DNA from 3 places in the Pseudomonas sp. LB1P83 genome. Region 2 is predicted to be linked to each of the others. Evidence: predicted binding sites of a transcription regulator. Region 2 holds the regulator's gene; each other region holds the start of a gene.
The links. The regulator FliA, encoded in region 2, starts transcription of late flagellar genes. The targets are predictions, from matches to a motif close to CTAAAGTTTNNNNNNNNNNNGCCGNTAA.

Region 1 (2,266 bases), 1.5 Mb from region 2:
GCGACACCGTGAGCTTCTTGCTGACGTCGAGCAGGATGTCGCCTTGTGCGGCCATGCGTTTGAGCGCGGCGGCGCTGGCCACTTGTGAGTCCCGATACTGGCTGACGGCGGCGCGGTAGGCCTTGAGCGAATCGGTGGCCTGTTGCAGGTTGGCGATGTGCTGCTCCGGCAGTTTGGACGGCAGGCTTTCGAGGTTCTTCAGGGCGTTGTCGATGGCGTCCAGCGCAGGTTGCTCGGCCTCGGTCTTGCCGCTATAGGTGTAGCCGCGGACCTGGAAGCGCGCTTGCTGGATCAGCTTGCTGAGGTCGATCACGCTGTTGAAGTCGGCGACGCTTTCGCCTTGCAGCAAGGATTTTTCGACTTCAGCGACGCGGGCCACGGCGTTGTCGGCGGTGGCGCCGAGTTTGCTGCGGGCGTCCTCGCGATTGGCGCCGGCCTGGACCATGGCGGTGAAGGCTTGTTTGTACTCGCTGACAGCGGCCAGTTGCTGATCAATCATCGCCACGTCAGAAGGTTGCTCGATCAGTGTGCGCGCGGTTTGCAGGCCGGCGCCGAGTTTGGCGAGCAGATCGTTGACGGCGCCCGGGCCCTGGTCACCACGGCGCATATCGTAGTCCATGCGGGCCAGCCGCAGGTCTTTGGTCAGCTCATTGACGCTGGCAATGAACCCGAGCTTGTCGCCACGGCTGATCACGCCAGTCAGGCCGGTCCAGCCGGTAAAGGTGATCAGCAATGTCAGCAGCAGCACCAGACCGAAGCCGATCCCCAGTTTGCGATTGACGCTTACGTTTCCCATATTCTCGGCTAGCCAACGGTACATGCTGCTACTCCCTCGGACCACTAATTGGTTTTATGGGAACTGTATCGGCAGGCGAGCACGAATCTGTAGGCGTGCACGTTAGTTGGCACGACAAATTTCCATGTGGGAGTGAGCCTGCTCGCGATAGCGGTGGGTCAGTCAACCAATGCGTTGACTGACCCACCGCTATCGCGAGCAGGCTCACTCCCACAGGTTCTGTGTCTAAAGTGAGGGCCGGGGTTAGAACAGGCGGGCGAGCAGCGCGGTGACGGCAGTTTCGACGCGCAGGATGCGCTCGCCGAGCTGTACCGGTTGCAGACCGGACTTGGCCAACAGGTCGATTTCGTAAGGGATCCAGCCGCCTTCAGGGCCGATGGCCAGGGTCACCGGTTCGTCCAGGCCACGAGGGCAGGGCGGGTAGTTGCCGGGGTGGCCAACCAAGCCGAGGGTGCCTTCAGTAATGGCCGGCAGACGATCTTCGACGAATGGCTTGAAGCGCTTCTCGATGACGATTTCCGGCAGTACGCTGTCCCGTGCCTGTTCCAGGCCGAGGATAAGTTGCTCGCGAATCGCTTCGGGTTCCAGAAACGGCGTTTGCCAGAAGCTCTTCTCGACGCGATAGCTGTTCACCAGAATGATTCGTGGCACACCCATGGCCGCCACGGTCTGAAACACCCGACGCAGCATTTTCGGCCGTGGCAGGGCCAACACCAGGGTCAGTGGCAGCTTCGCCGGTGGCGGCTGGTCGAGGGTGACGCGCAGTTCGGCTTCACCGGCGTCCAGGCGCAGGACTTCGGCCGAACCCATCAGGCCGCCGATACGCCCGACGCGCATGTTGTCACCCACTTCACAGCGATGGACTTCCTGCATGTGAGTCAACCGGCGATCACGCAGGATCACCCGGTCGGCCGCAATGAAGTCGGCATCGATGAGGAGCAGCAGGTTCACGGCTGGGTCGCTGGCGGCTGGTCGTTGTGATCGTCAACCGGCTGGTCGTCCGGGTGTTCGCCGCGCTTGCTGATCAGGCCGCCGAACAGGATGCCGATCTCGAACAGCAGCCACATCGGCACCGCCAACAGCGTCTGAGAGAAGATGTCCGGCGGTGTCAGGATCATGCCGACCACGAAGCAGCCGATGATCACGTACGGGCGGATTTTCTTCAGGTATTTGACGTCGACCACGCCGATCCACACCAGCAGCACCACGGCCACCGGGATCTCGAACGCCACGCCGAAGGCGAAGAACAGCGTCATGACGAAGTCGAGGTAGCTGCTGATGTCGGTCATCATTTCCACGCCGGCCGGGGTGGCGGCGGCGAAGAATTTGAAGATCAGCGGGAACACCAGGTAATAGGCGAAGGCCATGCCGGCGTAGAACAGCATGATGCTGGAGACCAGCAACGGCACCGCGATGCGCTTCTCATGCTTGTACAGGCCCGGCGCGATGAAGCCCCAGATCTGATGCAGG
Region 2 (2,266 bases):
CCAGTGAAGATTCTTTATGCTCCATAGCTCCCCCGTGGCGCAGTGGATCAACCGATGCGTTCGAAAATCTTCTCGATTTTTTCTTTCAACGCCTGGGCCGTGAAGGGTTTGACCACATAGCCGTTTACACCGGCCTGGGCCGCTTCGATGATCTGCTCGCGCTTGGCTTCAGCGGTCACCATCAGCACTGGCAAGTGCTTGAGCTTTTCATCGGCGCGCACGTGACGCAGCAGATCGATACCGGTCATGCCAGGCATGTTCCAGTCCGTTACCAGAAAGTCGATGCTCCCGCTGTTGAGAACCGGAATGGCAGTAGTGCCATCGTCGGCCTCGACCGTGTTGGTGAACCCAAGGTCACGCAACAGGTTTTTTATGATCCGCCGCATCGTTGAGAAGTCATCAACGATGAGGATTTTCATGTTCTTGTCCAATTCGACCTCCAAGCAGTCTTAAACGCGCCCAGCACCTGGACGCGCCATTTCAATCAATCCGGCAATGCACTCGATGACTGTCTGGAGCACAACAGATCGCGACCGGTGCAGTTCAACACCACACCGGCCTCGTTCGCAGTGTCCCCACACTGCCTTCAGCGCGCTCGCCACTCCCCCAAACGCCCCCGCAAACGGGCCGCGCACTGGCTGTGTAACTGGCTGACCCGAGATTCGCTGACCCCCAGGACCTCACCGATTTCCTTGAGGTTCAGCTCTTCGTCGTAGTACAGCGCCAACACCAGTCGCTCACGCTCCGGCAAATTGGCAATCGCGTCCGCCAGCGCAGCCTGGAAGCGTTCATCTTCCAGATCGCGTGACGGCTCGAGATGAGCACTCGCGCCATCCTCGTGCAGCCCTTCGTGTTCGCCGTCCTGCAACAGATCGTCGAAACTGAATAACCGGCTGCCCAGGGTGTCGTTCAAAATCCCGTAATAATCGTCGAGACTCAATTGGAGTTCGGCCGCAACCTCATGATCTTTAGCGTCACGACCGGTTTTAGCTTCAATCGAGCGAATTGCGTCGCTGACCATGCGGGTATTGCGGTGAACCGAACGTGGCGCCCAGTCCCCCTTGCGTACTTCATCGAGCATCGCGCCGCGGATTCGAATGCCCGCGTACGTCTCGAAACTCGCGCCTTTGCTGGCGTCATATTTGGTCGATACTTCAAGCAGGCCGATCATCCCGGCCTGGATCAGGTCTTCAACCTGAACACTGGCTGGCAGACGGGCCAGCAAGTGGTAAGCAATGCGTTTGACCAGTGGCGCGTAACGCTCGATCAGCTCGTACTGCGCGTCACGTGCCGACTTCTTGTAGAGGTTGTAGCCACTGGCTGTCATAGGACGGGTCCTGCGGTCTGTTGCACGAGGCGCTCGACGAAAAACTCCAGGTGCCCACGCGGGTTGGCAGGCAGCGGCCAGGTGTCGACCTTCTGCGCGATCGCCTTGAACGCCAGGGCGCACTTGGAACGCGGGAAGGCTTCATAGACTGCACGCTGCTTCTGCACGGCCTTGCGCACGCTTTCGTCGTAAGGCACCGCACCGACGTATTGTAAGGCGACGTCGAGGAAGCGGTCCGTGACCTTGGTCAACTTGGCGAACAGGTTGCGACCTTCCTGCGGGCTCTGGGCCATGTTGGCCAGGACGCGGAAGCGGTTCATGCCGTAATCGCGGTTCAGCAGTTTGATCAGCGCGTAGGCATCCGTGATCGAGGTCGGCTCGTCGCACACCACCAGCAAGACTTCTTGCGCTGCGCGAACGAAACTGACTACCGAGTCACCAATACCCGCAGCGGTGTCGATCACCAACACGTCGAGATTGTCGCCGATATCACTGAAGGCCTGGATCAGGCCGGCGTGTTGGGCCGGGCTCAGATGAACCATGCTCTGTGTGCCGGACGCGGCCGGGACGATGCGAATGCCGCCGGGGCCCTGCAACAGAACGTCGCGCAGCTCACAGCGGCCTTCGATCACGTCGGCCAGGGTACGTTTGGGTGTCAGCCCCAACAGGACGTCGACATTCGCCAGCCCCAGATCGGCGTCCAGCAGCATGACGCGCCGGCCGAGCTCAGCTAGAGCCAGGGACAAGTTCACTGACACGTTAGTCTTCCCGACGCCACCTTTGCCGCCGGTCACCGCGATCACCTGTACGGGATGCATGCTGCCCATGTTATTTCTTTACCTTGTCTTGCATAGACGGAGGCCACATTACTGGCTGCGCGTTCATCAACTGAACAATGCATGGCAGACCATCGATGTAGGTACAAAAACTGTTCATTAG
Region 3 (2,266 bases), 3.3 Mb from region 2:
GGCGAAGGCTTCGAGCTTGTCCAGTGCGTTGCGTTGTTCAAAGGCTTCGGCGTACATCTCGATCGCCGCATAAGCGGTGTAGCACCCGGCACAGCCGCAGGCCGCTTCCTTGGCGTGCTGGGCGTGGGGCGCCGAGTCGGTGCCGAGAAAGAACTTGTCGCTGCCGCTGGTGGCGGCGTCGAGCAGGGCTTCCTGATGGGTATTGCGCTTGAGGATCGGCAGGCAATAGAAGTGCGGCCGAATCCCGCCCACCAGCATGTGATTGCGGTTGTACAGCAGGTGATGCGCGGTGATGGTCGCGCCAACGCTGGCCGAAGCCTCGTTGACGAACTGCACGGCGTCCGCGGTGGTGATGTGTTCGAACACCACTTTGAGCGTCGGGAAACGCTCGACCACACGACGCATGTGCTCATCGATGAAGAGTTTTTCGCGGTCGAACACATCGACATCGCCACGGGTGACTTCACCGTGAATCAGCAAGGGCATCCCGACTTCGGCCATGGCCTCAAGTGCAGGGAAGATCTTGTCGATGCTGGTGACACCAGAGTCCGAGTTGGTGGTCGCGCCGGCCGGGTACAGCTTGGCGGCGTAAACGAAACCGCTGGCCTTGGCCTCGCGAATTTCTTCGGGCTGGGTTCGGTCGGTCAGGTAAAGCACCATCAACGGTTCGAAACGACTGCCGGCCGGGCGTGCAGCGAGAATCCGCTGGCGATAGCCGTCGGCTTCAGCGGCGTTACGCACCGGAGGTACCAGGTTGGGCATGATGATGGCGCGACCAAAGGTGCGCGCGACATCCGCAACGGTATTGGTCAACACAGCACCATCGCGAAGATGAATATGCCAGTCGTCGGGACGCAGCAGGGTCAGGCGGTCGGACATGAGTGGATTCCAGGCGGGTCAAACTGAGGGGAATGCTACCGGAAAAGACTCTCTCAGGCACTCGCTATCAAGTTTTGCAGGAACCTTCCGATATCCAACAGGTATGCCGTAAATATGTGTGTCGGTCTTTTTGTTGTCGAAGCCAGTGGAGCCTCCCGTGCGCCAGCGTTATTTAGCCTTGCTCAGTGTGTTTGCCAGCCTCCCTGCGATGGCGCTCACTTTCCAGACACGTCTGGAGAGCATCGAGTGGACGGTCGAAGGTGACAAGTTCGAGTGCCGCCTGACTCAACCGATTACCGATTTCGGTTCGGGTGAATTCGTGCGCCGTGCCGGCGAGCAGGCGACGTTTCGTCTGAAAGCCTACAACGCGATGATCGGCGGCGGGTCCGCGACCCTGCTGGCGGCCGCTGCGCCGTGGCAGCCGGGACGTGGCGACATCAACCTGGGTTCGGTGAGAATCGGCAGCGGTAATGTGTTGTTCAACAGTTCGCAAGTTCAGGCCGGGCGCCTGATCAGCGGGTTGATGGACGGCCGCAGTCCGGTCATTCGGCATTCATCCGGCGATGGTCGGGTGTCTGAAGTGCGCCTGTTGCCGGTCAAGTTCAGCAAGGCCTTCAACGACTATCAGGGTTGCGTTGCGAAACTGCTGCCGAAGAATTTCGAGCAGGTCAAACAGTCCGAGATCGGCTTCCCGGGTGAAGGCGTCGATCTCGATCCGCAAGCCAAGTCTCAGTTGCAGGTGATGCTGGAGTTCATGAAGGCTGACCCGACGGTCAATCACATCGAACTCGACGGGCACTCCGACAACAGCGGCAATCGCCTGACCAACCGCGAGTTGTCACGCCGCCGCGCGCTGGCGGTGATGGACTATTTCAAGGCCAATGGCATTCAGGAGTCACAGATCACCATGCGTTTCCACGGTGAGCGATACCCTGTGTCGCCAAACACCAATGCCAGCAATCGCGCGAAGAATCGCCGGGTCGCCGTGCGCCTGGAACGGGTGGCTCCGACCGAGAAAGTCGCGCCTCAATCCACGACCCCGGGAAGCGCACCTGCGACTTCCTGAACCCGTCGACATCGTCGCTCGTTCGACAGAATCTGTCGCTTCGTCGTCATAAGCTGTCGCGCCTCTGTAAATTATTCCGTATGACCGGTAGACTTCACGGCTTTCCGTAGAACCCCGTGGAGTGATGGCATGGCGGACGTAAACAAGGTCGTTCTGGCGTATTCCGGCGGCCTGGACACTTCGGTGATCCTCAAGTGGCTGCAGGATACTTATAACTGTGAAGTGGTGACCTTTACCGCTGACCTGGGTCAGGGCGAAGAGGTCGAACCTGCACGCGCCAAGGCTCAGGCCATGGGCGTGAAAGAGATCTACATCGACGAT

Region 1: ACYZTY_RS30860 (methyl-accepting chemotaxis protein) is a predicted target of FliA. The motif match lies at 862-889, and genes of this name have one in related genera.
Region 3: ACYZTY_RS22125 (flagellar protein MotY) is a predicted target of FliA. The motif match lies at 946-973, and genes of this name have one in related genera.

What each region holds. Positions count from the first base shown of each region.
Region 1 is NZ_CM142709.1:6,697,962-6,700,227, forward strand. It holds gene ACYZTY_RS30860 (methyl-accepting chemotaxis protein) at 1-820, opposite strand, end outside; gene ACYZTY_RS30865 (16S rRNA (uracil(1498)-N(3))-methyltransferase) at 1,040-1,747, opposite strand; gene tatC (twin-arginine translocase subunit TatC) at 1,744-2,266, opposite strand, start outside.
Region 2 is NZ_CM142709.1:1,466,531-1,468,796, reverse strand. It holds gene ACYZTY_RS06670 (protein phosphatase CheZ) at 1-25, opposite strand, end outside; gene ACYZTY_RS06665 (chemotaxis response regulator CheY) at 48-419, opposite strand; gene fliA (RNA polymerase sigma factor FliA) at 587-1,327, opposite strand; gene fleN (flagellar synthesis regulator FleN) at 1,324-2,154, opposite strand.
Region 3 is NZ_CM142709.1:4,834,007-4,836,272, reverse strand. It holds gene pyrC (dihydroorotase) at 1-879, opposite strand, end outside; gene ACYZTY_RS22125 (flagellar protein MotY) at 1,037-1,945, shown strand; gene ACYZTY_RS22120 (argininosuccinate synthase) at 2,075-2,266, shown strand, end outside.